One region of the Solibacillus sp. FSL K6-1523 genome, then DNA from elsewhere that is predicted to be linked to it. Evidence: predicted binding sites of a transcription regulator. Region 1 holds the regulator's gene; the other holds the start of a gene.

Region 1 (15,302 bases):
CGATTCCATTTATGAAAATTAATTTTAATTGCTGTGTATAAGATTTACTAATCAACCTATACTATTAAAGATTTCACTTCCAATCCAATGTGACTAGGAGGGTTAACCCGATGAGTAAGGATGAATAATCTCTCTGACGGACCATCACAACTGAATAAAGCTAAAGTGCGGTTATCTTAGGTAAATCTTAAGATACAATACGGAAGCGAGGCAGTGTGTCATGGAGGAATAACTGTAAGTGCTAATCAAACCCGGGAAAACTCCCGGGTTTCTTTTTGATTTTCTTATACATAACAAAAAAGCGTGTTCATCCGTGTTGGATTGAACCCGCTTTTTTATTTCTTTATAGGTGAACTGTTACATCCCCTATATTACTATACACCCCGAGAAATCTTACCCCATATACACGCTTTCACATGTTCCAGCTGCCGGTTCATAAAAACAGTGATTTTTAAACTGACCTGTAAACGGTTGACCGTACCATGTTGGCGGACAAGGACCATATGGATTAAAGTACCAAAGCGCATATTTCGCTGGATGTTCTCGCCAATATTTCAACGTCTGCTCGGCTAATCTTTGTTCATTCGGCCTTGCTCTTTGATAAAACATATTTCCCTTTTGAACCGCTTCAAAGGAATAGTTATTACCTTGTACTTGAAATATGACATCTTCTATTGTTCGAACATCTTTAAAGTCTGAACAATCTGCCGCAGCACGATTTACAATGACATTCCCAACATATAACATCCCTTGATTACCTTCACCCACGGCTTCTGCTCGCATCATCCTTGCCATCAAATCAATGTCTTCCTGTCGATATTTAACTCTCGCCATTTCATCCACCTCATACATATAGTATGAAAAAGCGCAGAAATTGATGTCATTATTTTCATATAACGGTCCTACAATCCTTAACTAATTACGTTGATGGTGATGTTCCTCTTCCTCTGCCTCAGCTTTTGTAAGATGAACTGTACCGAATGGATGGTTCGGTGGGGCATAGATTGAATAAAGTTTAAGCGGAACCGTACCTGTATTTGTGAGATTATGCCACTGCCCTGCAGGTATTATGATTGCATCATCATCCGAAACATCTCTTACAAAATTTAAATGATTTTTATGGTCGCCCATTTGGACAATGCCGTGACCTTGCTCAACACGTAAAAATTGATCCACATTTGGGTGCATTTCTAGACCAATGTCTTCCCCAGGCTTGAGATTCATTAAAGTAACTTGAAGATGTTTCCCTGTCCATAAAGCTGTGCGATACGATTGATTTTGTTTTATTGCTTCTTCGATATTGACGACATATGGTTGTGGTCCATGATCAGTTAACCGTTCCTCATAATTCCATACTTGGCCTCCTCCATAAGCATAAGGCGAGTAAAATGAGGGCATTCCGTAATTATACATAGGAGCCGTAGCATAATTAAATTGTGGATATTGATGCATATAAGGTGCATAGTACATTTATCTAAACCCCTTTATCGTTTTGATAACTAGCTTATGCAATAGGTTCAAGGAATGTACTTTTTTGTAAGCTGATAATGATTGGACAGTAAGCATTCGCCCTATTTCTGTGTAGCATTTCAAATGAAAAAGGAGCCCCCATAAATTATGAGAAGCTCCTTCTTTTACTTATCTGTTTGCGAAATGTTATTTTTTAGCTTGATAATGCAATTCCAACACCCGTAACCATTTATAAATCAACACCTCGTGAAAGAGGAACAAAGGCTAAAGTCACAACGTCCTGTCGCAACGCCTTTGTCACCACATCCATGATAGATGAAAGTCAAGCTAAGGTCGTCGCGTCCTGCGACAACGCTTGACTGACTCACGTCATGTGAGCCCTACATCATACCGCCCATTCCACCCATGCCGCCCATATCAGGCATGCCCATACCGCCGCCTGCTTCAGGGATGTCTGCTACTACCGCTTCCGTTGTAAGGAATAATGAAGCAACTGATGCTGCGTTTTGTAAAGCTGAACGCGTTACTTTTGCTGGGTCTACTACACCTGATTCAATCATGTTTACCCATTCGCCTGTTGCTGCGTTGAAGCCAGTTCCGATTTCTTCACGTTTTAGACGGTCTACGATAATTGAGCCCTCAAGACCTGCGTTTTCAGCAATTTGACGTACTGGTTCTTCTAATGCACGTAAAATGATTTTCACACCTGTTGCTACGTCGCCGTCTACTTCTTCTAGCACGTTTGCAACTGCGCTATATACATTTAGAAGGGCTGTACCACCACCTGATACGATACCTTCTTCTACTGCCGCGCGTGTAGAGTTCAGTGCGTCCTCGATGCGTAATTTACGCTCTTTTAATTCTGTTTCTGTTGCTGCTCCTACTTTAATAACCGCAACACCGCCTGCTAATTTCGCTAAGCGCTCTTGTAATTTTTCTTTATCAAACTCTGAAGTCGTTTCAGCTAGCTGCATACGAATTTGATTTACGCGTGCTGCTACTGCGTCTGTGTTACCAGCGCCTTCAACGATTGTTGTATTATCTTTTGAAACGATAACTTTTGCCGCGCGACCTAATGATGTTAAGTCTGCTGTTTTTAAATCTAAACCAAGATCTTGCGTAATGACTTGACCACCAGTAAGAATCGCAATATCTTCTAACATTGCTTTACGACGATCACCAAACCCTGGTGCCTTTACTGCGACCGCATTGAATGTACCACGTAATTTATTTACTACAAGAGTTGCTAAAGCTTCCCCTTCAACGTCTTCCGCAATAATTAAAATTGGACGACCTTGTTGTACAACTTGCTCAAGCACAGGTAAAATCTCTTGAATGTTCGAGATTTTTTTATCTGTAATTAAAATAAATGGATTATCTAATACCGCTTCCATTTTGTCTGTATCTGTCACCATGTAGTGTGACGCATAGCCACGGTCAAATTGCATACCTTCTACAACGTCAAGCTCTGTTGTGAAGCCTTTTGATTCTTCAATCGTAATAACACCGTCATTGCCTACGCGCTCCATAGCGTCCGCAATGTACCCACCGATTTCGTCATCACCTGAAGAAATAGATGCTACTTGTGCAATTGACTCTTTGTTTTCCACCGGACGTGAAATCGTTTGAAGCTCCGTTAAAGCCGCTGCTACTGCTTTATCCATTCCTTTACGGATACCTACAGGATTTGCACCAGCTGTTACGTTTTTTAAACCTTCACGGATCATAGCTTGTGCAAGAACCGTTGCTGTAGTTGTACCATCACCAGCAATTTCATTCGTTTTAGAAGCTACTTCTGCTACTAATTTTGCCCCCATGTTTTCGAATGCATTTTCTAATTCGATTTCTTTTGCGATAGATACACCGTCATTTGTAATAAGTGGTGAACCGAATTTTTTTTCTAATACAACGTTACGTCCTTTTGGTCCAAGTGTCACCTTTACAGCGTTTGCTAATTTATCAACACCAGCCGCCATTAATGAGCGTGCTTCTTCTGAAAATTTAATATCTTTTGCCATAATCCATATACCTCCTGAAATTAGTTATCTATTTTCATTCATTTATCAACATCATATATGCAGCTAGCATGCTTTATTATGTAGATCTAGCTGCAGTTTATTTTCAATTTGGGTCTATCCGATAATTGCTAATACGTCGCTTTCACGTAAAATTAAATATTCTACGCCGTCGTATTTCACTTCTGTACCAGAGAATTGTGAGAAGATAATTTCATCGCCGACCTTTACGTCAAGCTCTACACGAGTGCCGTTGTCAAGAACACGACCTGTACCTACTGCTACTACGTTACCAGTTTGTGGTTTTTCTTTTGCTGAGTCAGGTAATACAATACCGAATGCAGTTTTTTCTTCTACCTCAACAAGTTCAATAATGATGCGATCTCCTAATGGTCTTAACAAGTGAAACAACCCCCTACAATTTTAAATTTAGCACTCTACACTAACGAGTGCTAACACAATTATTAGTTTAATGAATTCCCTTTTTTTTTGCAAGTCAGAACTATAAATAATTTTGAATTATTTCCAAATTCCTCTACAATATAATTACTTGCTGTTTTTCTCATAAATAAAAATGAAAGAAGGTTACTCATCTTGACATCTAGTTCATCCCCTAAATTCAAAGCACGAAAGACCGCACTTTATGTGTTGATCACGTATTTCGTGTGTCAACTCTCTGCAATCGTACTCAGAATATCCCCAGAACTTCTAGAGTATCTATTAGAGTTTATTTCAGCGCCTACGAAACAAGAACAAATAATTAAACTTTCTGCATGGTGGTCTACTATTTCCTTTGCAGTCGCTACTCTAATTAGCTTTCTCTTAATTCAGCGCGACAAGCACTTTTGGAATATTTTCAAAGGAGAAAAGGCTTCTATTGGCGCTTCTATTGGTTGGGGAATTATCGGGTTTTTCCTTGTATTTTTCGGTCAAACAATTGGGGCTTACATCGAGCTTGCATTAGGTATTGAAATGGGATCTGAAAATACAGCCGACATTATGCTCATCACAAAAGTTGCACCTATAATGATTATTGCTACAGTATTGCTCGGTCCTATTTTAGAAGAGTTAATTTTCCGTCGGGTTATTTTTGGTTCGATCGTTCAAAATTATAATTTTTGGATAGCAAGCATTATAAGTTCCGTTGTATTCGCTGCTATTCATATGGACTTTACACATATTATTATTTATACGATTAGCGGAATGGTTTTTGCCTTCCTTTACTACAAAACGAAACGCTTACTAACGTCTATCATTGCGCATGTTTTATTAAATGGCTTCGTTACAATCGTTCAAATGTATGCAGATACGTTCCAACAAATTATTGAGAATGCACCGAAATGATTTTCACAACGAAAAAACGCTATCTCCTATATTGGGAAATAGCGTTTTTTATATGGTTTAAGAAATATTTAGTTATTCATTTGTTCAATTTTCCTACGTTGTTCCTCTAGCAATTGCTCTACTTGCGATGTTTGCGCAGCCTCTTGTTCTTCTTTTATTCGCTTTTCCTCTGCTTCGACAAATTTACGATAGCCGACGCGAGAAATGACGATACTCACTTCATAAAGAATAAATAAAGGTACTGCTACGATTAAGTTTGAAATCAAATCAGGCGGAGCTAAAATTGCAGCTAGTACAAATAATACAAAGTAGGAGTACTTACGGAACTTGACCATCAGTTCTGGATTCAATAGACCAATACGCGCAAAAAATAACGTGACAACTGGTAACTGAAACACAATCCCAAACGGCACCACTAATGAAAACAAGAAATTAAAATATTCGTTAATCCCAATTGTTGGTTTAATGTCTAGATCATTCGAAAGCATTGTCATAAAATTCATTACATACGGGAATAACACAAAGTATGAAAAACTAATCCCTGCAATAAATAATAAGAATGAATACGGGATATATTTGAGTGTCGCTTTACGCTCCGTTTCATGTAAGCCTGGTGTAATGAATGACCAAAGCTGATACAGTAATACGGGCGATGTAAAGACAAAGGACACAACAAACATTACTTTTAAAAATATCGCTAAAGGGTCTGTCGGGTTAAAAAAGTGCAATTCAAACTGCGAAGCCTCATCGCTATGTTGAATAAAGTGAATAATCGGTTCCGTTACAAAAAAACCACCAATCAAAGCAATTACAAAGAAAATCGCTGTAATAAATAAGCGACTTCTTAACTCATTGAAATGTTCTATTACAGTTCTTTCTTCTGGATTCATTTTAAGACATCCTTAATTTACTTAGCTTGATTATTTTCGTTATCTTTATGTTCAATAACGGTAGCTTTATTTTTTTTATCATCATCGTCATCTGCAAGGCCTTTTGTGGCATTTTTGAATTCACGAAGCGTCGATCCCATTGCTTTACCTAACTCAGGCAACTTCTTTGGTCCGAAAATTAATATTGCTACTACCCCTATAATTACTAGGCTTACTGGTCCAATCGCATTTAAATGCACAACCACGACAGCCACCTCCTCTATTATATGTACATTTTACAATATCTACATCTTTTTGGCTAATAGCAATCCTGTGAACATATGGTTATTGTTTGGAATTACGGACTAAATAAATAAGCGCTTGTAATTCCACGGATAAATCAATATTCATTAACTTAATCGTATCCGGAACAGCTAAACGAACCGGCGTGAAATTTAAGATTCCTTTTGCATTCATTTTAACAAGGCGATCCGTCATTGTTTGAGCAGAGCGCGAGGATACCGTTAAAATTGCTAGTTCTGCACCAAATTCTTCATACATTTCTTCTAAGCGGTCTGGATGAAACACTGGGATATCACTAATCGTCGTTCCTTCATACGGTGCCTTTGAGTCAAATGCAACGACAATACGCGTATTATGATTTTTCTGGAAATTGTATTTAAGTAAACCATGCCCTAAGTTTCCGACACCAATTAGTGCAACATTCATTGCCTCATCCTGGTCTAGTGTTTTACGGAAAAATTCGAGTAAATGCTGTACATCATAGCCGTAGCCCTTTTTCCCAAGTGCACCAAAATAAGAGAAATCCCGTCGAATGGTTGCAGAATCTATTTTCATTGCATCACTTAATTCTTGTGATGAAATTCGTTTCTTGCCTTCATTTGCAAAATTTTGCAAAAACCGATAATACAGAGGAAGTCTTTTCGTAGTTGCTTGTGGAATTTTTATTTCTGGTTTCACACATTCTCCTCCTACATACTTTTAGAAATCGTTATAATCTTACTAAACCTATCGCCACAAGTAAAGTATCCACCGTTGCGTGTCCCCTCTTCATCCGATAAACTAGAGGGAAGAAATAGAGGTGTAAATATGATTACATTACAAGTAAATCAATTATATAAATCTTTTATTACCGACGAAATTTTAAGCGGTGTAAAGCTAGAAGTTCAACATCGTGACCGTGTTGCTCTTGTAGGGCGCAATGGTGCCGGGAAATCGACATTACTAAAAATTATCGCTGGACAGATGAGCTTTGACTCAGGTGAAATCATTATTCCAAAAGGCGTGCGCATTGGCTATTTAGAGCAGCATGCCAAAATCGATTCTGAACTGACCATCTGGGATGAAATGATGACCATTTTCAGCGAATTACGTGCACAAGAGCAAAAACTGCGCCAATTAGAACAGCAAATGGCTGACCCAACTATTTATGAAAACAGTGAGCTTTATGCACGCGTAATGGCGGATTATGATCAGCTACAGCATGATTTCAAAGACGCTGGTGGCTATCAATATGAGACAGATACACGCTCGATTTTACACGGGATGCAATTTTTCCCTGAGGATTATCCAAAACCAATTCAATCCCTTTCTGGTGGGCAGCGTACGCGTTTAGCATTAGCTAAATTATTACTCTCAAAGCCTGATTTATTAATTTTAGACGAGCCTACGAACCATTTAGATATCGAGACACTTTCTTGGCTAGAGGGCTTTTTAAAAGGCTATGAAGGGGCGATTTTAATCGTTTCACACGACCGCTACTTTTTAGACCAAGTCGTGTCCATTGTATATGAAATATCCCGAACAAAAGCGACAAAATATACAGGGAACTATAGCGCGTATTTAGATGAAAAAGCAAAAAATTATGAGCGTGATGTAAAAATGTATGAACGCCAAGTAGATGAAAAAGCGAAACTCGAAACATTTATTCAAAAAAATCTCGCGCGTGCTTCGACAACAAAAATGGCACAATCTCGTCGCAAGGTGCTTGAAAAAACGGCATGGATGGATTCCCCTGATGGCGATGAGAAAAGTGCAAATTTCGGTTTTTCGATTGAGCGCCAAAGTGGGAATGATGTGTTATCGATTGACGAATTGGCAGTCGGTTATACTAATAAGGAAATTTCTAAAAATATTCAGTTGCGCGTATTCCGTGAAGATCGCATCGCACTTGTCGGTCCAAATGGTGTTGGGAAATCGACGTTACTTAAAACAATTGTAAAAGATTTAGCCGCGCTCGCTGGAGACATCCGCTACGGCACAAATGTGCAAATTAGTTACTATGACCAAGAGCAAGCAAAGCTTCAATCCAATAAACCTGTACTAAATGAACTGTGGGATGAGTGGCCTTTAATGAATGAAAAGGATATTCGCAGCATTTTAGGGCGCTTTTTATTTAGTGGGGATGATGTGACGAAGCTAGTCAATTCATTATCAGGTGGCGAAAAGGCACGTCTTGCTTTAGCTAAATTAATGATGCAAAAAGCGAATTTCCTTGTACTGGACGAGCCTACAAACCATTTAGACTTGGATAGCAAAGAAGTTTTAGAAAATGCGTTAATTGATTATCCTGGTACATTACTTTTCGTTTCGCATGACCGTTATTTCATTAATCGCATCGCTACAAAAGTCGTGGAGCTATCGAGCACAGGTTCCTTCGAATATTTAGGCGACTATGATTATTATTTGGAGAAAAAGCAAGAGCTTGAAGAGTTGGCCGCGATGAAGGCTGCCGCACTTGAAGCAAAGAACGTTACGGCTCCAGCTACGAAAACGACTTCTATGATTGATAAAGACGCAAAAAAACGTGAACGTCAAATCCGTCGTTCTATTGAGGAAATCGAAAAAAATATGTCGACCCTTGATGAATCCATTGCTCTATTTGAGGAGCAATTATGCGATCCGGAAATTTTCTCTGATCATGAAAAAACACTTGCCATTCAGACTGAGCTAAATGAAACAAAAGAACAGCACGATACACTTGAAATGGAATGGCTTGAACTAAACGAAGAACTTGAAAGTTTATAAACAATTCTTTTTTTCCACTACTAAAAAAGGAGAACGTTGCATACATTGTGCAAACGTTCTCCTTTTATCTTCGCTTTACAGAAGACTCAACTTTTAAAGTGGATGAATTGAATGTAGTATTCATGTTTTTCAATAGATCCTTAATTAATCGCTGAATGAAAATAAGCCCCGGTGGATGTCATAAATTTTGAACGCAATTGCACCAAGGTGTACTTGATTATTTTATCTGAAAGCTCTTTAACATTCGTAATTTTTGATAAGCTGTATATGCTCCGTAAATCCAGCCAAAAAATAACGTTGTTAATGTAGCAACAATCAAATTTAGTAATGTATAGATTGGCTTCATCGGTGAGCGGAACTTCCGTAAACGAAACGGCTGCCGTTCCCCTATGCGAATGCTATTGAAAATATCAATGATTTGACGGCGACCGTATACAATCGCAAGCGGATAACAACTAATGGCCGCTAACAAAAATAGCCCGCTAAAGGATGCAACATATAGGCCTAGTTGTACCGAGTTCAACAGGAACAAAACGATGATTGCTAATAGAACACCACCAATCAAAAGCATTCTCATCTTATTACGTTCTTTTAAATAATTCATATAAGCCCCTCCCTTTATACAGCATTTAAATGGTTGTACTACCTTATTAACTAAAGCGGGGAATTATTCTATTTTAATTACTATTCCATACTATTGGTAGTTCTAAACCTACTCTCGCTAATTTTCGTCATATATCTTGGTCAATATACAATTTTTCAACAAAAGTCTCCACAATTTTATACACAAAACAAATGCAGTCATATCAACATATCAACAGGGTTTTCCACATTGTCCACAGTTTCAATTTTATTTATACACCTTAATCTGTGTAAAAACCAATACTATATATAGATAAATCACATGTTACCCACAACTTATCCACAAATTGTGCATAAGTACGCATGTTCGCAATTCTTTTTGTGGGTATGTGAATTGTTTTGTGGATAATTTTTCAGAAAAATTCCTCTTTAATAAAATTGCTACGTAAACAACATATTTTTTACAAAAAGTGCGTAATTCGCGTTTTTATGTTATTTCGGAAAAATAAAAAGCATAAGTAACAGTGATTTTACATCACAAAATTACTTACGCTAAACATTTCTATACTATTTTACCCAACTTATTAATTCCATACCCGGTCGACCATTCATCGCTAAATTCCCACGAATACCTGCTCCGTACATTTGATACGCAGCAGCACCAATCATCGCAGCATTATCCGTACATAGTTTTAATGGTGGTACGTAAAATGGAATCCCTTCTTCATGAAATACTTGTTCTAATGATGTACGTAATCCCTTATTTGCAGAAACACCACCTGCCGCAATAACTTGTTTTACCTCATACTGACGAGCGGCACGCAATGTTTTCGCTGTTAATACTTCCACAACACTATCTTGGAAACCTTTAGCCACTTGTGTTGGAATAATTTCTTCCCCACGTTGATCCATATTATGCTTATAGTTAATAACCGCTGATTTTAACCCACTAAAGCTAAAATCATATGAACCTTCTTCCAACCAAACACGTGGAAATGGTACAGCTTCTGTTGCTTCATGAGCTAAACGGTCAATATGCGGCCCACCTGGATACGGCATGTTTAATACACGTGCAACTTTATCATACGCCTCTCCAGCTGCATCATCACGCGTTTCCCCAATAACCTCAAATGCCCCATGCTCTTTCATCAAAACAAGCTCCGTATGTCCCCCTGATACGACAAGCGCTAACAAAGGGAATTCCATCGGCTGCACTAATGCATTTGCATAAATATGTCCTGCAATATGATGCGTTCCAATTAGCGGCAAGCCATGAACAAAGGCAAATACCTTCGCTGCATTAATTCCAATTAACAATGCCCCTACTAAGCCAGGACCTTCCGTTACAGCTACTGCTGATAATTGCTGTGGTGTCATGTCAGCTTGCTTTAAAGCTTCTTCCAGTACAATTGTTACTTGCTCCACATGATGGCGTGATGCAATTTCAGGTACGACTCCGCCAAACCGTTTATGACTCTCAATTTGCGATGATACAACATTTGAAATAATTTCCGTACCGTTTTTTATAATTGCTGCGGCTGTTTCATCACAGCTTGTTTCTATTGCTAATATATAGTTATCCATTATAAGTTCACCCACATTACTAAAGCATCTTCCTGGTTATCCGTATAGTAATTTTTACGAATACCACCATCTTGGAATTCAAGCTTTCGATATAAATTTTGTGCAACCACATTCGATACGCGTACTTCTAAGCTCATCACTTCCATGTTTGCCTCTTTAGCAACCCGCATTGCCTCTCGCATCAGGCCCTCTCCCATTCCTTGACCACGTACAGCATCCACAACCGCAACATTAGTAATTTGTGCAGCATCAATGACTAACCACATCCCACAAAAACCAACAATCGTTTGTTGCTCATCCTCTGCTACTAAATAATGCGAGAATTGATTTTCCGTCATTTCATAGTAAAAGGAATCCAATGTCCATGGCGTTGGAAATGTCGCTTGTTCAATCGCATGCACCGCTTCTACATCTGCAATTGTCATTTTTCGATAATTGACCATTATAGTTGCTCCTTCTTTTGTTCCTTTAACCAATTCGCTTCCGCTTCTGCAATGCGACGATATTGTGGAACAAATGTATGCGTAGCCTCAATTGAAGGTAACTCCTGCTGTTGTGCCATTGCAATCAGCTCAGAAGCTCGTGGTAAATCAAATGTATGTGGAGCACGTAGCGCATTTTCACCAAGCACCTCTTGGATCTGTTCAAAATAAAGGTCCACATCAGTTCCTACAAATAAGACAGGGACCTGCAATACTTTTAATTTTTCTAGCAGACCGTCAATATGATCATGGTAATCTTCAATTACTGTATTTAATTGTGCCCCTTCATAAACGCCAGCATATACATTTTGGCGACGTGCATCAAATAACGCACAAATAACAGCATTCGACATTTTTACATTCGCCGCTAGTGCCTTCAAGCTGGAAACTCCTACTAATGGCTTTTGTATAGCCCAAGCAAATGTTTTCGCTAGTGTCACACCTATCCGCACACCTGTATAAGAACCCGGCCCTTCTGATACCGCTACCGCATCAATTTCAGCTGGTGTAATACCCGCTTTATTTAACACTTCTTCAATCGCAGGCATGGCACCAACAGAATGCGTTAATTTTATATTTTGCACTACTTCAGCGAGTACTTTTCCATCTTTCACAACTGTGATAGATAGCGGTGCATTTGCTGTTTCAATTCCTAACCAAATCATTTCAATAGCTCCTCACAAAGTTGGACATATTTTGTGCCCACCGGTTTAAAAGTAAATTTCCGAGCATCTTCATCAATTCTTGTAATTTCAATTGCTAACCGCTCTTTCGGTAATTCCTCTTCAATTAAATGCGCCCATTCTACAACCGTAACCGCATCACCATAAAAAATTTCATCCCAGCCTAAATCTTCATCACTATTTTCCAAACGATACACATCTAAATGATTTAATGGGAGGCGCCCCTCATACTGTTTCATAATCGTAAACGTCGGACTGTTAACTGTGCGCGTTATCCCTAAGCCCTTTGCAAAACTTTGCGTAAAGGTTGTTTTACCCGCACCCAGATCCCCCTCAAGTGTGATTGTATATTGTGCTTCCACTAACTGTGCTAACTCCATCGCAAGCTGCTGCGTTTCTTCTAACACATTAATTTGCTTTTCGTATATCATACTGTTGCTTCCTTCCCATAAAATCGATTATCTCTAGTTTACTTGAACTGAGCTAAATGTTCAAAATGAATCACTTCAAACCACTTTATCTTAAGTTTTCCTCTACAAATAAAGGTGCTATCTCCTGATAATAGAGATAACACCTTATCGATTTGAGTTGCCTTTTCTTTTAACAATCTCTGTTCTAATTAATTTTCCATCTTCAAAGTGGATTTGATACCCTTTAGTTAAAAGTATTTCATCGTTCCATTCATAAATACTTTCGTTATTTTCAACACCAGGTCCCCCTGCAATTTTAACCACATCGATATAGGTCATACCTTTTTCTAACTTATTATATTCATCTTCATTCATATATCTTTGCCATCTATACGTATTCTGTTCCTCAATTTCTGTCATTTCATCTACGCATGCTGCTAAATTCATTATTACTAATCCGAAGAGACAAATCCCTAATAAGCGAACTAACCATATACGATTCATCCCCATCCCTCCTAAGTGCTCTCTAAACTTTTCCCCTTTGGAGACTGTTCAAAACCACAATTGTTTCTCCTGGTTTCATTCGATTAACTTGGTGAGGTACAGTTAGTCGTACTTGAAAATGTATTATTAGCATATTCGGGTCACTCTTCATCTGTGAATCACTTTTATTAGTAATGAGATATCCGTAACTTCTACCTACAGGCATTAGTTCAAGATGTTGTTGGTTATTTGCGTGTTCCTAGCCTGAATTTAACTAATTTTGTTGGTACAAGTTAATTTTAAGCAAAAAAAAAGCCTTTATGAGATTATTCTCATAAAAACTAAATAAAATGGCGGTCCCGACCGGGATCGAACCGGCGATCTCCTGCGTGACAGGCAGGCATGTTAACCGCTACACCACGGGACCATTTTTATATATTCCTTTTGGACATTTATTAATATACCATATATTTAAGTAATGTGCAATGCTTTTCATTAAAAATATAAAATAAATTAAACAAAGGAGTTTTTCCCGTTTAAAATCGATATTCTAATATAACACCTGCTAGTTTAGGCTGACAAAGCATATGAGGCTCATATTCTTTGTGCAAGGTCGGACTAGCATGATATTGGTCACTTAGGCGTTGCCATACGACGTGGTGACTTTAGCTTAATTTTCTTTGTAATTCTCCAATCTAAACTTTTCTTGATTGAGTACATTGCTATCTCCGGAAGGTCGATCGTATTCTTCGTTAGATTTTCATTCTAATATTTTCGAACGATTGGCACCTTTTAATCCTGAAGAAATTATAAAGTAACTTTCCGCCGCTAATTTCTATCAATAAAATAATAATTTTGATTACATACTTCAAAAAAAACCCACTGATTTCTCAGTGGGTTTTAAAGTGCGAAGCGATGTCCTACTCTCACAGGGGGAAGCCCCCAACTACCATCGGCGCTAAAGAGCTTAACTTCCGTGTTCGGTATGGGAACGGGTGTGACCTCTTTGCCATCATCACTTCACTATGAAAGATTGCTCTCTCAAAACTGGATAAACGTTTCATTGAAATTGTGCAATAAATTGTGGTTAAGTCCTCGACCGATTAGTATTCGTCAGCTCCATATGTCGCCACACTTCCACCTCGAACCTATCTACCTGATCGTCTTTCAGGGGTCTTACTTACTTGCGTAATGGGAAATCTCATCTTGAGGGGGGCTTCATGCTTAGATGCTTTCAGCACTTATCCCGTCCACACATAGCTACCCAGCGATGCTCTTGGCAGAACAACTGGTACACCAGCGGTGTGTCCATCCCGGTCCTCTCGTACTAAGGACAGCTCCTCTCAAATTTCCTACGCCCACGACGGATAGGGACCGAACTGTCTCACGACGTTCTGAACCCAGCTCGCGTACCGCTTTAATGGGCGAACAGCCCAACCCTTGGGACCGACTACAGCCCCAGGATGCGATGAGCCGACATCGAGGTGCCAAACCTCCCCGTCGATGTGGACTCTTGGGGGAGATAAGCCTGTTATCCCCGGGGTAGCTTTTATCCGTTGAGCGATGGCCCTTCCATGCGGAACCACCGGATCACTAAGCCCGTCTTTCGACCCTGCTCGACTTGTAGGTCTCGCAGTCAAGCTCCCTTATGCCTTTACACTCTACGAATGATTTCCAACCATTCTGAGGGAACCTTTGGGCGCCTCCGTTACTCTTTAGGAGGCGACCGCCCCAGTCAAACTGTCCGCCTGACACTGTCTCCTACCCCGTTAAGGGGCATGGGTTAGAAGTTCAATACAACCAGGGTAGTATCCCACTGACGCCTCCTTCGAAGCTGGCGCTCCGAGATCTCTGGCTCCTACCTATCCTGTACAAGTTGTACCAAAATTCAATATCAGGCTACAGTAAAGCTCCACGGGGTCTTTCCGTCCTGTCGCGGGTAACCTGCATCTTCACAGGTACTATAATTTCACCGAGTCTCTCGTTGAGACAGTGCCCAGATCGTTACGCCTTTCGTGCGGGTCGGAACTTACCCGACAAGGAATTTCGCTACCTTAGGACCGTTATAGTTACGGCCGCCGTTTACTGGGGCTTCAATTCGTAGCTTCGCTTGCGCTAACCACTCCTCTTAACCTTCCAGCACCGGGCAGGCGTCAGCCCCTATACTTCACCTTACGGTTTTGCAGAGACCTGTGTTTTTGCTAAACAGTCGCCTGGGCCTATTCACTGCGGCTCTCATGCGCTTGCACGCTCAAGAGCACCCCTTCTCCCGAAGTTACGGGGTCATTTTGCCGAGTTCCTTAACGAGAGTTCTCTCGCACACCTTAGGATT
Region 2 (15,302 bases), 1.8 Mb from region 1:
AACTGCTTGGTTCAACGCATCTTTTGCTGCTTCCGATACTTGACCTACACCAGTTCCTTCTTCTGTGTTGGCAAGTAAGGATTTCGCTTTTGTAATTGCTTGGTTTAAGTCACCTAAATTTACTGATGGATCTTTCACTATTTCGTCTTCAAATGCTGCAATTGCTTGATTCAATGCATTTTTCGCTGCATCTACTTCCGCTTGTGTTACATCTGCTAGACCAACTACTTCTTTAGCAGCCTCAATTGCTTGAGATAACGCGTCTTTTGCTTCTTGCGATACTTGACCTACACCTGGTCCTACATTTGTATCTTCAAGTAAAGTTTCTGCTTCAGTGATTGCTTTGTTTAAGTCACCTAAATTTACTGTTGAATCTTTCACTATCGCTTCTTCAAATGTCGCAATTGCTTGAGTTAATAAATCTTTCGCTGCATCTACTTCCGCTTGTGTTACATCTGCTTGACCAACTGCTTCTTTGGCAGCCTCAATTGCTTGAGATAACGCGTCTTTTGCTTCTTGCGACACTTCACCTACACCCATACCTACTTCAGTGTTAGCAAATAAATCTTCTGCTTTTATGATTGCTTGGTTTAAGTCACCTAAATTTACTGATGGGGTCTTCACTATCACCTCTTCAAATGTCGCAATTGCTTCAGCTAATGCATCTTTCGCATCGTCTACTTCTGCTTGCGATACCCCTGCTTTACCAGCAACTGTTTGAGCAGTTAGTATGGCTTGGCCCAGCACATCTTTTGCGGATTGTGATACTTCGCCTACACCCACCCCCGTATTTGTAGACGCAAGTAAGTTGGAGGCATCTGTTATGGATTGAATTAAGTCATCTAAACTTACTGCTGGGTCTTTCTCTATAGCTGCAATAAATGTCGTAATCGCTTGAACTAGCTTATTAATTTCAGCGTCTACTTCTGATTGCGTTGCAGTATCATTATCAACTACTGCTTTGGCTTCCGTGATAGACTGATCCAACTCGTTTTTCGCTTCTTGCGATACTTCACCAACTGCCGTACCTACATCCGTAGTCGTAAGTAATGCAGTCGCTTCTGCGATAGCAATTTTCAGAATATCTTTTTCTACTACTTCTGTCCCTGTACCACCATCTACAATGATGGCATCTAAACGATTTTGGAGCTCATCTTTTTCTGTTCCATCTGGTAATGCAGTGACTAATGTTTGCGCCGCATCTACATCTACTTGCGTTTTACTTATTTCTGCTTGTTCAACTGCTGCTGTTGCTGCTTGTAAGGCACCACCGTTTCCTGTACCACCATCTACAATAATGGCATCTAAACGATTTTGGAGCGCATCTTTTTCTGCTCCATTCGGTAAGCCATTTACTAATATTTGTGCTGCATCTTTATCAGTTTGCGTTTTAGATGTTTCTGCTTTTTGAACAGCATCCGTTGCTTTTTGCAATGCACCTCCGTTTCCTGTACCACCTGCTACCACAATGGCATCAAGGCGAGCTTGGAGTCCGTTTTTAACTGCACCATTCGGCAAACCATTTACTAAGATTTGTGCAACATCTTTATCTGCTTGGGTTTTAGATGCTTCTGCTTTTTTAACCGCAATTTCAGCATTTCTATACGCTATCTCGTTGTTATTGTCTGGTGGGTTTGGATTTGTAGTTCCGCTGCCATCGCTACCACCGCCGTTACTACTACCACTACTACCACCACTTCCACCACTACCTCCACCACTTACATTTCCACTTCCACCGCTACTTGCTTCTCCTTGACCAAAATCTCCTGCAAGATCTGAAGTATTAATTTGATCTAGTCGATTTTGGAGATTATCCTTTACAGCCCCTTCTTTCAATTGATCAATGAGTTGCTGTGCAGCATACACATCTTCTTTTGTTTTACTAATTTCTGCTTTAGCTACAGCAACTTCAACATCCGCCTCATTAACTCCTACTTCATTTGGCGCTTCTTCTTGCTCCGAATTTTTTGCATTTTCACTTCTAATAACAAATGAAGCGATTTCTCCTCTCGTGACATATGCATTCGGCTCAAAAGTTGTTGCCGTTTTTCCTTTTGTAATTTCATATGCGACAAGTGTTTCTATATAATCCGAATACCACTTGTTTGGTTGCACATCAATAAATTTATTATTTTTATAAGGCGTATTTTTCAAGCCATATCCAATAGCAAGAATTTTAGCTATTTGCGCACGCGTTAAAAGTTCATTTGGACGGAAAGTAGAATCTTCTTGGAAACCATTAATGATCCCCATTTCAACTAACGCTGCAATCGACCCGTAATATGGGTTCGATTTATTTATATCTCGAAAACCTGGATTTTGAACATTTTCTACATCCACACCTAGCGACAATGCAATAATCTTTGCGGTTTGTCCACGGGTTACGAAATTACCAGGTTTAAATTGTCCATCAGGAAAACCATTGAGAATCCCTCGATTTGTTAAGGTTGTTATTGATTCATAATAATAATCACTCGTTTTAACATCAGGATATCTAGTAATCTGAGACGCATCTGCGACATTCGAAAAACCAACAATTACTGAACCTAATACAAGCAGTAATGAAATTAATACTTTATAAATTTTATAATGAGTACTAAAAATTTTCTTCATTTTCCCCAACCTCCCAGACTAATCAACTCAACATCACGATAACTGAACTACAAACATAAAATTATATAAAAATAAATATATCCATAATTAAAAAATTCACGAGTAAAGTTATAGGTATATAAAATCCTATGTAAATGGTTTTAAGTTCATAGTCCCGTGAACCCAATATGAATCTACCATTCTTCAATTGTTCTTCACGATTCCCTTAAAATAAAATGCAAATTCACCCCATTCTTTTAATTTCCCTTATTTACATAATCTCTATAGTGCAAACTAAGCAGTAAAAGTGAGAAATTTAAAATTTTTGTTCTGTTAGACCATTTTGATATTGGTAAATCGATTACATTCCGATTTTTATTCAAATGTGCTGTAATTTCTTCAAGAGAAACACAGCTTTACAATATACTCCTTTCTCAATTAATAGGGTCTGGTAGTATATACCTTCAAATAAAAATCTTTAAACATATTAATTACCTAAAAAGGAAAAAGCAGTTTAAATATGCATGCCAAAAGGGAATATAAAAAACAAAAAAGTCATGTGTTATAAGCAAACACATGACTTTTCACTTTATTAATTTTACTCAACTGAAGCCCTTCACTTTTTTAGAAGTTGAATACCAAACTTATTTTTAATTCTCTATATAATCCAGCAATGAATTAATAAAGCCAAAAAACCCATACCATTAATCTTTTTTGTGTTTAATCTACCCAAAAGAGTGAAATAAATAACAATAACGCTTATTTTAGGGGGAATAGAATGCGCCAGTTTCAAAAATGGATGCCAGCAATGAAAAAATACCGTCTGACGCTCATCTTTATTGCCCTTCTGCTCGGGCTTGCCATCGTTTTACAAGCTTATAGCATCATTCAAATTGTTGATTTCGTATTTATTCAAAAAACCGAGTTCTCAGCTACTTTACCTTATATAGTTGCGCTACTTTTGGCGATATCACTTCGGGTTGCGTCTAATTTCCTTCTTCATTGGACGGGCAATCAACTTTCCGCACATGTTAAAAAGGAGATTCGCGCTCAGCTTTTAACGCGCTGGGAGCAAGATTCTATTGAAAATATAAAATTACAGCAAACGGGCTATCAAGTTTCGCTATTCGTCGATACGGTCGATGAGCTTGATGCGTATTTTCGGGAGTATATACCGCAAACGATGAAAACGTTCGTTGTGCCATTGTTTTTATTCATCGCCATATTTTTTGCCCATCCTATGAGCGCGGTCATTTTGCTCATAACGGCACCATTTATTCCCCTTTCTTATATTATTATCGGTGTGCAAACGAAAAGAAAATCGGAACAACAGCTTGAAAATATGAACCGCTTTTCCGGAAAATTTTTAGATGTTTTACAAGGCTTGCAGACGCTTAAGCTGTTTTCGCAAAGCGCCAAACAACGAACTATTTTGCAACATTACAATACACGTTTTATGGAAACGACGCTCGATGTGTTAAAAATTGCGTTTGCATCAACGCTGTTTATCGAGCTTATTACTACGCTTGGTGTCGGGCTTGTCGCACTTGAAATCGGCTTTCAAATGATTGTATTTGAAACGCTCGGCTTTGCTGCGGCATTTTTCGTTTTAACGTTAGCACCTGAATTTTACAGCTCTTTAAAGGAATTAGGTACGGCGTTTCATGCGGGAAAAGGTAGTCTTGGCGCAATGCAGCTCATTCAAACAGAGCTTGAAAAAGAGGTTCAGACGGTCACATGGGGACAACAGCAAATCATGCCCGCCCCCGCTCTTGCACTAAGGGATGCTGAGTACCATTATCCAGACGGTACTACGATTGGACCGGTTTCGATGGACATCCCGTCAAAGAAAACGGTAGCCATTATCGGACCGACTGGACATGGCAAAACGACCCTCTTAAATATGCTAGCAAGTGCGGTGGAACTAACGGACGGCTCTCTTTTCATTAACGATATCGCGCGCAGTAAATGCAGTGAACAAAGCTGGTATGCACAAATGACAATGATCTCACAGCATCCATACGTTTTTGCCGGTACACTGCGGGACAATTTAACGATGGGAAAAAATATGGACGATGACGCAATTTGGCATGCAGTACAAAAAGCACAATTAGGTAATTGGTTTACTACTTTACAAGATGGTTTCAATACGAAAATTGGGGAAGCCGGTCGCGGGCTGTCTGGAGGAGAAAAACAACGGATTGCGATTGCTCGGGCTTTTATTCATCAGCCTACTATCGTATTTTTCGATGAACCAACTGCTGGACTGGACGTATTAACCGAGCAACTCATTGCCCATGCGATTCAAACATTAAAATCCCATGCAACAGTCGTTCTCGTCACGCATCGCCTTGAAACATTGCAACATGCTGATCTGTTATACATTTTGGAAAATGGCAAAATTCATGTGAGCGGGACACTGGAAGCATTGCAACAGGAAAAGTATTTTGAGGCGATGAAAAAAGGAGGTTTGCCCGATGCAAGAGCTTTATGAAATGATTTGGCATGAGAAAAAAGAAATGCTTCTCGCGTTAATTGCCGGTACAATCAGCGGCTTAACAGCGGTTGCCCTTTTTGCACAAAGTGGCTTTTTGATTTCAAAAGCCGCGCTCATGCCACCGTTTTACGTCATTTTAATTTTGACCGCTTTTTTAAAAATATTCGGAGTCGCAAAATCGACGAGTAAATATGCAGAACGCTTTATTTCTCATCGTGTAACGTTTTCACTTTTGTCCGCGATTCGAATGCGATTTTTTGACCGACTAGAACCTATTGCTAATCAGTTATTTTTGCATTATCAAAGCGGTGAATTGTTAACACGTATTACGAATGATGTGACGACGCTTCAAAATTTCTTTTTACGTGTCGTTTATCCCCCACTCGTTGCGTTGCTCGTCTTTTTCGGAACGGTCATTTTCACATCCTTTTTTTCGATTTGGATAGCGCTTTTATTAGTGCTTGGCTTTTTATTTGTGGCGGTCATTATTCCGACGCTTTTAATCGCAAAGAACACACAGCCTGTCCCCTATAAACGTGAACTGCTTACCGAAACAACTGAGTTTTTATACGGTTTTCGCGAATTGAAAAATCATCATCTAGTCGCGCAAAAAAGTAAAGACCTGCTGCAGTTAAGTGATGCATATGCCGATGAAATCAAAAAAGAGCAGCAAGCACTCGTTCGTATGCAACTTTACAATCAAAGTGCCTCATTATTGACGGTATTTCTTATCGTGACAATTGGTGCCTATTTTGTGACGACAAATCAGCTAGACGGACTTTATTTGGCGATGCTGTTATTAATCGCGCTCACCGTATTCGAAACCGCGATTCCGCTCGCTACTGTGCCGCATCATTATAAAAGTGCAGCGGGGGCGATGGCACGCTTACAGGAAGTCGCAGTAGATTCTGAAGCTGGTACAAAGCCTTTACCATCTTCGAATGATTTCACAATCCAAGTGAATGATGTGCATTTTTCATATGCCCGGCTTTCGAAACCCATTTTAAAAGAGATTCAATTTACGATACAGCCCGGCGAAAAAATTGCCATTATTGGTCCTAGTGGCTCGGGAAAATCCACCCTTTTTCAATTGCTTATAAAGGGACTTGAGCCAACGAGTGGGGAATTATTGATCGGTGGTGAACCCCTTGCTAACACATATGCACCATCCTTGTGGGCACAGATAAGCGTGCAATTGCAGCATAATCATTTTTTCTCAGGGACGATTCGAGATAATTTATTACTTGCGAATGAACAAGCATCGGACGAACAACTTGTCGATGCATTAAACCGCGCACAGCTTCCAAAAAACTTGGATGAAGCTATTTTAGAAAAAGGAGAAAACTTATCCGGTGGTGAACGTCAACGACTGGCCTTTGCACGTGTGCTTTTAAAAAATGGTGCCATTTGGCTATTAGATGAACCATTTACAAGCCTAGACACCGTAACAGAGCGTGCACTCTTTCATGAATTACTTACGAGCACGAAAGAACGAACCGTCATTTTGATTACGCATAAGTTGGCCGGATTAGAAAAGATGGATCGGATTTTCGTCATGCAAGATGGACAACTTTTGGAATGCGGCTCTTATGAACAGCTTCTAGTAGCAAAAGGTTTATTTTATCAGATGAAAAATATTCATACGTTCCAAGATTCAAATTAATAGGATGCTGGAAATGCGAGATATGCCATATCTCACATTTTCTAGCACCCTTTTTAATCATTCCTTTTTATCCTGCATGAACGAACAAAATTACGTCCACTATGATAGAAGAATCCTTTCACCTTTCCGTAATTCAAAAAAACTTTTAAAAATTTATCTCAAATTCGAGATATTTGTGTTGCAATTTTATCAGTTGAGTAGTAAAGTGATAGTAACGAAAGGATGTGACGGCATGAAAAATAACACACGCGGCTCGCTCATTTGGTTACGGATTACGCGTTTTACGCATCAAAGTAATTTATTATCCAATGATTTTCTAAAACCATTTGGATTAACGACTGCCCAATTTGACGTGCTTATGCAAATTGATTCTTATGCACCGATTACACAATCCGATTTAGCGCAAAAAGTAACCGTTACACAGGGTGGCATTTCTCGTATGTTGTCACGCCTTGAGCAGGACGGATTGATCGAACGCACACAACAATGGAAAACAAAATACATTTCGTTAACTGAAAAAGGAAAACAACATTTAGCCAATGCATTTGATGCACAGCTCGCCTTCCAATCATCCTTTTTTGATGATTGCTTAACGACGGATGAACAAAAAACATTATATGAATTAATATCTCGTGTACAAAAAAACAGTGAAAATAAAACTAAATAACGATCACACATTAGGAGGAAACTTTATGTATAACATTCCAGGACATCACCATATTTCAATGATTACGAAACACGCAAATGACAATAACCACTTTTACCGTGAAATTTTAGGCTTACGCCGCGTCAAATTGACGGTAAACCAAGATGCACCATCGATGTACCACCTATTTTACGGGGATAAAACAGGGAGCCCAGGTACTGAATTATCGTTCTTTGAAATCCCATTAGTAGGACGCACACATCGCGGTACAAATGCCATTACAAAAATTGGCTTAATTGTTCCATCTGAAGAAAGTTTGCATTATTGGATGAAACGCTTCGATGAGTATGAAGTACAACATGAAGGAATCTCCACATATGCGAACCGCCCTGCCCTGCTATTTGAAGATGAAGAAGGTTTACGCATGGCACTTATCGTTGCAAATGGTGAAAAGATCGCACATTGGGAAACGTATGATGGCTCCCCTGTTCCTCATGAACATCAAATTCAAGGAATGGGTACCGTAGAAATGACAGTGAAAAATTTATCAAAATTAACGCGTACACTAACTGAAATATTTGGCTATCATGAGGTATTTAACAATGACCAGGAAGCCCTATTCCAATCAGTAGCTGGCGAAGTATTTGGTGAAATTTATGTCATTCAGCAAGATGGCCCTTCTGAAAAACCAGGAAAAGGTAGCATCCATCACTTAGCAATCCGTGTGAAAAATGATGAAGAATTACAGCATTGGGATGAGCAAGTAAAAATGCGCGGCTTCCAATCATCCGGGATTATTGACCGCTTCTACTTCAAGAGCTTATATTTCCGTGAATCAAACGGCATCTTATTTGAAATCGCTACAGACGGACCAGGATTTTTACGAGATGGTGACGTTGAAACATTAGGCGAGCAATTAGATTTACCAGACTTTTTAGAAGCGCGCCGTGATGAAATTGTAGAAAAATTACACCCAATTGTTTAACTTACATTGGATATATTAAAGGAGCATATAAAATGGAAAAATATCGTATTGATCAATCAAAAGGCATGGAATTTGGACTTTATTCGTTAGGAGATCATATGCCAAACCCTTTAACAGGGCATACAGTATCCCCTCGCCAACGTATTCAGGAGCTCATTGAATTAAGTCAATTAGCAGAGCAAGCGGGCATTGATGTATTTGGTGTAGGTGAAAGTCATCAACAGTATTTCACAACGCAGGCCCATACCGTCGTACTAGGTGCGATTGCGCAGGCAACAGAAAAAATCAAAATTTCGAGCTCGGCAACAGTATTAAGTGTTTCTGATCCAGTTCGCGTCTATGAAGATTTTGCGACAATCGATTTAATTTCAAATGGCCGTGCAGAAATTGTGGCAGGCCGTGGCTCGCGTGTCGGTGCCTACCATTTACTTGGTGTCGATTTACAGGATTACGAGGAAATTTTTGAGGAAAAATTAGAATTACTGCAAAAAATTAATGATGAAGAAATTGTGAATTGGCAAGGTGAATACCGCGCACCACTTGAAAATGCACGAATTTTGCCACAGCCATTACAAGGTTCATTACCGATTTGGCGCGCGGTTGGTGGCCCTCCTGCAAGTGCGATTAAAGCAGGTTACATGGGCATTCCAATGATGTTAACAACACTTGGTGGTCCAGCAATAAACTTTAAGCCCTCTGTTGATATTTACCGTGAAGCAGCAGAAAGAAGCGGTTTTGATCCTGCGACATTACCGATTGCAACGACAAGTTTATTTTACGTAGCCGATACGACAAAAGAAGCATTGCAAGGCATGTACCCTCACATTAATGCAGGCTTCCAAGCAATCCGCGGCTCAGGCTATCCAAAGCAACAATTTGCCCAATCAACAGATGTGCGTGATGCATTAATGGTCGGCAGTAAAGAGGAAATCATTGAAAAAATCCTGTATCAACATGAATTATTTGGCATGCAACGCTTTATGGCGCAAATCGATTTTGGCGGCGTGCCATTCGATAAGTTAATGAAAAATATTGAAATTATCGGTAATGATATTATTCCAGCGATTAAAAAACATACAGCGAAATAAGGAGGCAGTACAATGAAAATCGTAGCATTAGTCGGTTCAACAATCGGCTCAAAAACACGTACAGCAATGGCAACAACAGTCGAATTATTACAAAAAAAATACCCTCAAGCAGATGTAACAATGCTTGATTTAGCGAATTATGATGTACGTTTTAGTGATGGACGCAATTATTCGGAATATGAAGGCGATACATTGTTTGTTGCAACGGAAATGATGCAGGCGGATGCTATTATTATCGGAACACCAACATTCCAAGCATCGATCCCGGCGACATTGAAAAATGTGTTTGACCTACTCCCTGTTAACGGCTTACGCGATAAAGTGGTCAGCATCGTTGTAACAGCAGGTACTTCAAAACATTACATGATGGTCGAGCAGCAGTTAAAACCGATTTTATCTTACATGAAAGCCCATATCGTACCAACGTACGTATTCGCGGAGGAAAAAGATTTTCACCGTAAAGAAATCGTGAATGATGATGTGCTCTTCCGCCTAGATCGCCTTATTGACGACACGGTGGATCTAGTAGAAGTCCACGCAGCATTACGTGCGAAAAAGGATGAGCAGTATGATTTTTGAATGTTCATAAAAAATATATAAATATTATTAAACACTTAAAACGTTGCTAGAACAACGTTTTAAGTGTTTTATTAGGTTTCGCTAAATATTTCAACTAGACAAATTGAACATGGGCAAACTGCTTTTGTGCAAAATTTTGTAAGTCCGTATGTTGGATTTCATTTATAGCAATTGTTTGTTTCGTTAGTTTTGGCGGTTTATCTTCTCCCGCCCAAAATTGCAATAATTCGGCATTTTGATCAGGAGTAAGCTGTTCTCTTATATATGTCAGTAAATTCTCTAGAAATTCTCCTTCCCAACGCCCTTCTACACCGTAAACGTACGGCTTTTCACTATACAATGCTAAATCATAAGATGGATTTTCCCAATGGAAAATATTTAATTTGGCAAAAGCATCTTCATCAGGAGCATTTAAAATTTCAACATCATCCTCCATTGAATGCCATGCTTGCTCTGGGAAATCATCTGAAATTGGATATAGCTTTTTTAATTCACGTACAGAAATGTAGTCAAATCCTGTATAATCCGCCTCATTCAAAGGTTTGTCAGCAACCAAAACAGTATATTGTGTCATAAAATCAGAACCTTTCTATGTAAATTCATTTTGCAGTTTCCCGTGGACCCCATTAACCCCCACCTTACATTACTGGTGGTAATGCCCCTGTTTACACATTAAATGTAGTCCATTAATTTTCACTCAAATGTTATGAACTATCATATTTATCTACTTAGTCAAAATTCCGTATATTTAGTAGAAGTCCATGCAGTACGATTGTGTTATTTAACCTTAATATCACGAGTAAAACCCTCTTAACTTTTCTGGCAAAGTTTTATTCATAATAAATCCAGCCGATGCTAATCCCATTAAAATAAATAAAATCGCAAAAACATTATCGAACCAGCCCATTTGAATACTATTCGTTAGTTTCGAACCACCAATTATTATTATTAAACCAACAATCCAAGCAAATAAAAAACCTACAATATACTGTAACCATTCCCTTTTTGAAAGTTGTTTAAAAAGAGCTCGGCTTTTATAAAATTTCATAATGGAGAAAATCAATAATAAACCAGTCATAATAATTCCAACCATTATAATCCCTCACTTTATAAATTCATTCGTAAACATCATAGCCAAAAAAATATCATAATCATTCGCGATAGATATATTTTAGAAAACATATTTGAGATGAGGCAATTTCATTTTTTAGCCCCCTTTATTTATTCCCTTTCTGTTTCAAAGCGTCAACATATTGTTTCGCCTCTATTAATGAAAGCCCTAATGTTTCTCTAACTCTTTTTACTGCTTTGACATCATTATCTTCGTTTAAAAGCTGTCGTAATTCAGTATTTATTGAGATTTCAGGTACATCAATGTGCCTAGATATCCGGTCTATCACATGTTCTAAACCTTTGATACGACCATTAAGTTTAATGACAGAAACAAGTAAATAAATACAAATAAACAGGATTAAAACATCAATAATATTTATTCCCATAAAAACCCTCCTCTCCCTTTATACGTATATACATGATGGAAGTTTCGAATTTAAATCATTTGCATAGAAAACTTTAATCAACGACTTTAAAAGCTACATACTGTTCATAAGCAGCTCCCCTATTCAATTGAATGGGAGGATTCCCTAACTTGGTAACGTTATTTAGATATACATTTTGTATCATATTCAGTAACACTTTGTCCGATTACCCTTCAAAAAGACTGTCCAATACTGCTTGTTTTTCTGTATAGAATGGTATTTGATTTGAATTTAAATCCTCTTCGTATACGTAAAAAATCAATAAATTTCTTTTAATAAACGATGTATACGAAACCAAATTGAAATTTGCAGTCTTAGTAGCAAATTCTTTTTCACCTTTCTCACGATCCTCTTGTGTGCCGAATTCATAAATAACAGTCCATTTTTTATTTAACTCATATACTTCTGGCTTCACACCATTGGAATACTGATTGAATTAAATATAGAATTTCATCCCTTTATAAATACGGACACAACACACATTAACGGAAAAAAGATAAAAATTTGCCACATCGAAAATCAAACGAAATTAATAAGTAATACATAATTGCAGTAACAAACGAAACGACAATTAATTGTAAAATTTTATTTAACATAGCCCTCTCTTGAATTTTCAATAATATCACTCGCTTCTTTTTAGGTTATAACTATGGGTCGCTACTATCGCCACCTTCTTAGAATTCATCTAAATCATTTATAACAACGATTTCAGGTTCACTTTTAACGGCATTAAGCTCGCCATTAAGAGACTCTATTACATCCAATGAAATATCTTTGTATTACCTTTTAGCAAAACATCTTTCTTTGGAAGATATTTTGTTGAAAATTACATAAAATAATTAATAATACAGGACAATTTACAGGATTAATTTGAATTATATAGCGGTCCTGTTAGAAAACTGTATTTACGACGTTAAGAATATGCACAATTTCATTCATGGCGTTCGCATGTGTAGGCCGATGCCACGTACTCGTAAACACGCGCTATGACGGATTTCTAACATCCATGAATAAAATCATGTATAAACAATATGCCACGAGAAAAGCCAAGAACGCTGATAGTCCAATGTTCTTGGCTTTTTTTGTGTCCCCAAACTTTGATTTGGGAACGTTTTTTAATTTATTTATGTATATTTTATAAATCTTTATTGAACGAAGGCTCTATATAGAAAATTTAAATTTACTTAAAAGGAAATTCATATCCTATGTAGTTAAATGTCATTGTAAATCCTAAATTTTCAGCCACAGCAATAGAGGGCTTGTTTGATTCCATACAGTCCCAATACGGAATGAGATTATAATGTAAACATTCTTCTACATAAGACTTTGCTATTTTTTGACCTAGCTTTTTGCCTTGATGCAGTTCTAAGGTTTCAATACTTATACAATGCACTTCTCTTACGACAAAGCACGAAACACAAATACTCACAATTTCATTTTTATAAATGATACAATAACCAATTCCATGATCAAAAAATAGTTCAGACGAAGACCAGAACTCTAAAATTTTTGAATGTAAAAATTCGATGTTTTTTATTGCATTGTCTTTATTTTCATAAAGCTGTTTTGTTATTTTCTCAGCTCTATACTCTTTTCCAATTGTGAGTTCATTGTTATATGTATAATCAGCTTTTTGCAGCGTATATACACGTTGATTCCAGCTACCTAATTCACGATTACTTAACAATTTTTCAATCGCTTTATTCCATCTTGGATGATTACCAACAACTTCAAACCAATGTAAACCTAACTTTAGTGCCTCGGGTATAATGAATTGGTCAATAAAAGCATTTAATTCGTTATTGAATGCTTCGTTTTTTTCATCTCCAATAAAGATAAAACCATCATTATTACCTAGCCAAATAAGGCCAGATGTTGGCGAAGCAACATCATCTACAAATACTCTACCTGGATTTATTCCTTCAATTATTGCATTTGCTTCTAATTGACCATGCTCATATAATAGTTCTTTACACTTGAAAAATTCTAAGCTATTTAATTCTGTAATCATAAAAAAATCCCCTCACTTTTTAGTTTTATTAGAGTTTAACTATAAATTACAAATACACTTTAAAGAAAACTACCAAAGTTTCATTTGGTCACATGTATTAAAAACCACTAGACTCTCCCTAAAATGCAAAAACACAAAATAATAATTCATTCAAAATCAACCAATACCTTTTACATTATAAAAAAGTTAAGGACATAACATTATTTACGTTATGTCCTTAACTATGCCAACTAAGCTTCCTATTACTATTACAACTAAATACTTTCTCTACTTTAGACAACTGTATTACTAATAAGCGTCACAAAGCCGTTCATCGAAGCTCTATCAAATAATTGATCTATTGATTGATTTGAGGTTTGGCTAAACAAATACCATTGATTTTCAGTAGCGTCATGAATCAAAATTTGAGGTTGCTTAAGCACAGTTCCATCTGAAGACTGAGATAAAGAATAAATATCAAAACGCTTTACACTTTTCCCTTCTTGGTCTATAAAATCATATTGCGCATTTTTATAATAGTCCCCAGCTGAATCAATATTGAAATACCATGAATAATTAGCAGGCGCTTCAACCTTACTTCCCTTGTTTTCTATAAAAATATTGTACGCGGCCTCGTTATAACTATTCCCTTTCATTTGCTGGATTACTCCGCCCATTGTCATATGAAATTCGTATTGCATTGCTTTGATTTTTACTCCATCAATAGCAAACGGCTTTGTATCAATCGTTACTATGCCGTTTTTGTAATCAACATTACTGCCAAATGTTTCGGCAATAAAACGCATTGGAACAAAAGTACGATTATTTTTCATGTATGATTTTACATCAAGTAGCTCGGTTTTACCGTTTTTCACCACTTTATTGCTATTCAGTTTCAAGATTACTTTCATATCGTTTTTAGTAAGCGTCACTTGTGAATCCGACCAATGGACAGTAGCCCCCAAATTTTCACTAATGACACGTAATGGAACCATTGTACGATTATTTTTAACTGTTGGATTCGCATCGGAAACAATCGTCACACCGTCAATTTTTATTTGAGCGGTTGCTGCATAAGTAGGTGACGAGGTAATGATTAGAATTAATGCAAGGAAAATCCCTGAGATTGCTTTTTTCATCATTTAAACACTCCATTTTTAAGTAAATTTGTACCGTACGATCAATTGCATCTAAATCTTTTTAAACTTGTTCATTCGGGATCATTCTACTTTAGCTAAACAAATTTTATATTCTTTTTGATTGAAATTTCAGCTAAAGCAAAGAGTAAACCTGCAATGGCAAATAAAATAATGGCGCTTAAAATATTTAAATTATATTCTTCTATAAAACCAAAACGAGAATTGTATAATATTTTAAAAACAAGAACGCCTAACATACCGCCAAGTAAAGTAAACATAGCAATTTTAACTTTTGATTTTATTACATATTTGTTTACGATAAATGTTAGAGATAAAAATGAAATCGGATATAACATTACAAATAAGGCTGTTGTAAGGAGCAAATATGCGGGTCCTATTTCATCAAGCCCCAAATATTCTGTTGTCCTTATTTTATTCCCTTCTACAGTTTCTAATCCAACTGTTGCAATGGAAAACAACAATATAAACGGTATCCACATGATTAAACTATGATAAAAAGTTTTCATCCATTTCCTCTTTCTTAAGGGTCTTAATAAATTTGACGTAACAAGTGGATTGAAGTTA

The links. The regulator Rex, encoded in region 1, represses fermentation and respiration genes when NADH is low (regulators of the CRP and FNR family bind a similar motif). The targets are predictions, from matches to a motif close to TTGTGAAATATTTCACAA.
Region 2: cydD (thiol reductant ABC exporter subunit CydD) is a predicted target of Rex. The motif match lies at 3,328-3,345, and genes of this name have one in related genera.

The regions. Positions count from the first base shown of each region.
Region 1 covers NZ_JBBOSU010000001.1:4,058,644-4,073,945, forward strand. Annotated here, with positions in the region: gene MHI10_RS19510 (cell wall hydrolase) at 394-834, opposite strand; gene MHI10_RS19515 (cupin domain-containing protein) at 916-1,470, opposite strand; gene groL (chaperonin GroEL) at 1,851-3,488, opposite strand; gene groES (co-chaperone GroES) at 3,603-3,887, opposite strand; gene MHI10_RS19530 (CPBP family intramembrane glutamic endopeptidase) at 4,080-4,829, shown strand; gene tatC (twin-arginine translocase subunit TatC) at 4,898-5,719, opposite strand; gene MHI10_RS19540 (twin-arginine translocase TatA/TatE family subunit) at 5,737-5,964, opposite strand; gene MHI10_RS19545 (redox-sensing transcriptional repressor Rex) at 6,044-6,679, opposite strand; gene MHI10_RS19550 (ABC-F family ATP-binding cassette domain-containing protein) at 6,809-8,746, shown strand; gene MHI10_RS19555 (hypothetical protein) at 8,964-9,350, opposite strand; gene tsaD (tRNA (adenosine(37)-N6)-threonylcarbamoyltransferase complex transferase subunit TsaD) at 9,896-10,912, opposite strand; gene rimI (ribosomal protein S18-alanine N-acetyltransferase) at 10,912-11,355, opposite strand; gene tsaB (tRNA (adenosine(37)-N6)-threonylcarbamoyltransferase complex dimerization subunit type 1 TsaB) at 11,355-12,059, opposite strand; gene tsaE (tRNA (adenosine(37)-N6)-threonylcarbamoyltransferase complex ATPase subunit type 1 TsaE) at 12,056-12,508, opposite strand; gene MHI10_RS19580 (hypothetical protein) at 12,653-12,991, opposite strand; tRNA gene MHI10_RS19585 (tRNA-Asp) at 13,322-13,397, opposite strand; rRNA gene rrf (5S ribosomal RNA) at 13,878-13,993, opposite strand; rRNA gene MHI10_RS19595 (23S ribosomal RNA) at 14,054-15,302, opposite strand, start outside.
Region 2 covers NZ_JBBOSU010000001.1:2,279,709-2,295,010, forward strand. Annotated here, with positions in the region: gene MHI10_RS10805 (S-layer homology domain-containing protein) at 1-2,613, opposite strand, end outside; gene cydD (thiol reductant ABC exporter subunit CydD) at 3,371-5,086, shown strand; gene cydC (thiol reductant ABC exporter subunit CydC) at 5,070-6,752, shown strand; gene MHI10_RS10820 (MarR family winged helix-turn-helix transcriptional regulator) at 6,985-7,419, shown strand; gene MHI10_RS10825 (ring-cleaving dioxygenase) at 7,445-8,383, shown strand; gene MHI10_RS10830 (LLM class flavin-dependent oxidoreductase) at 8,416-9,471, shown strand; gene MHI10_RS10835 (NADPH-dependent FMN reductase) at 9,484-10,050, shown strand; gene MHI10_RS10840 (hypothetical protein) at 10,145-10,624, opposite strand; gene MHI10_RS10845 (hypothetical protein) at 10,844-11,143, opposite strand; gene MHI10_RS10850 (hypothetical protein) at 11,268-11,549, opposite strand; gene MHI10_RS10855 (hypothetical protein) at 11,755-12,003, opposite strand; gene MHI10_RS10860 (GNAT family N-acetyltransferase) at 12,769-13,599, opposite strand; gene MHI10_RS10865 (copper amine oxidase N-terminal domain-containing protein) at 13,872-14,717, opposite strand; gene MHI10_RS10870 (hypothetical protein) at 14,813-15,244, opposite strand.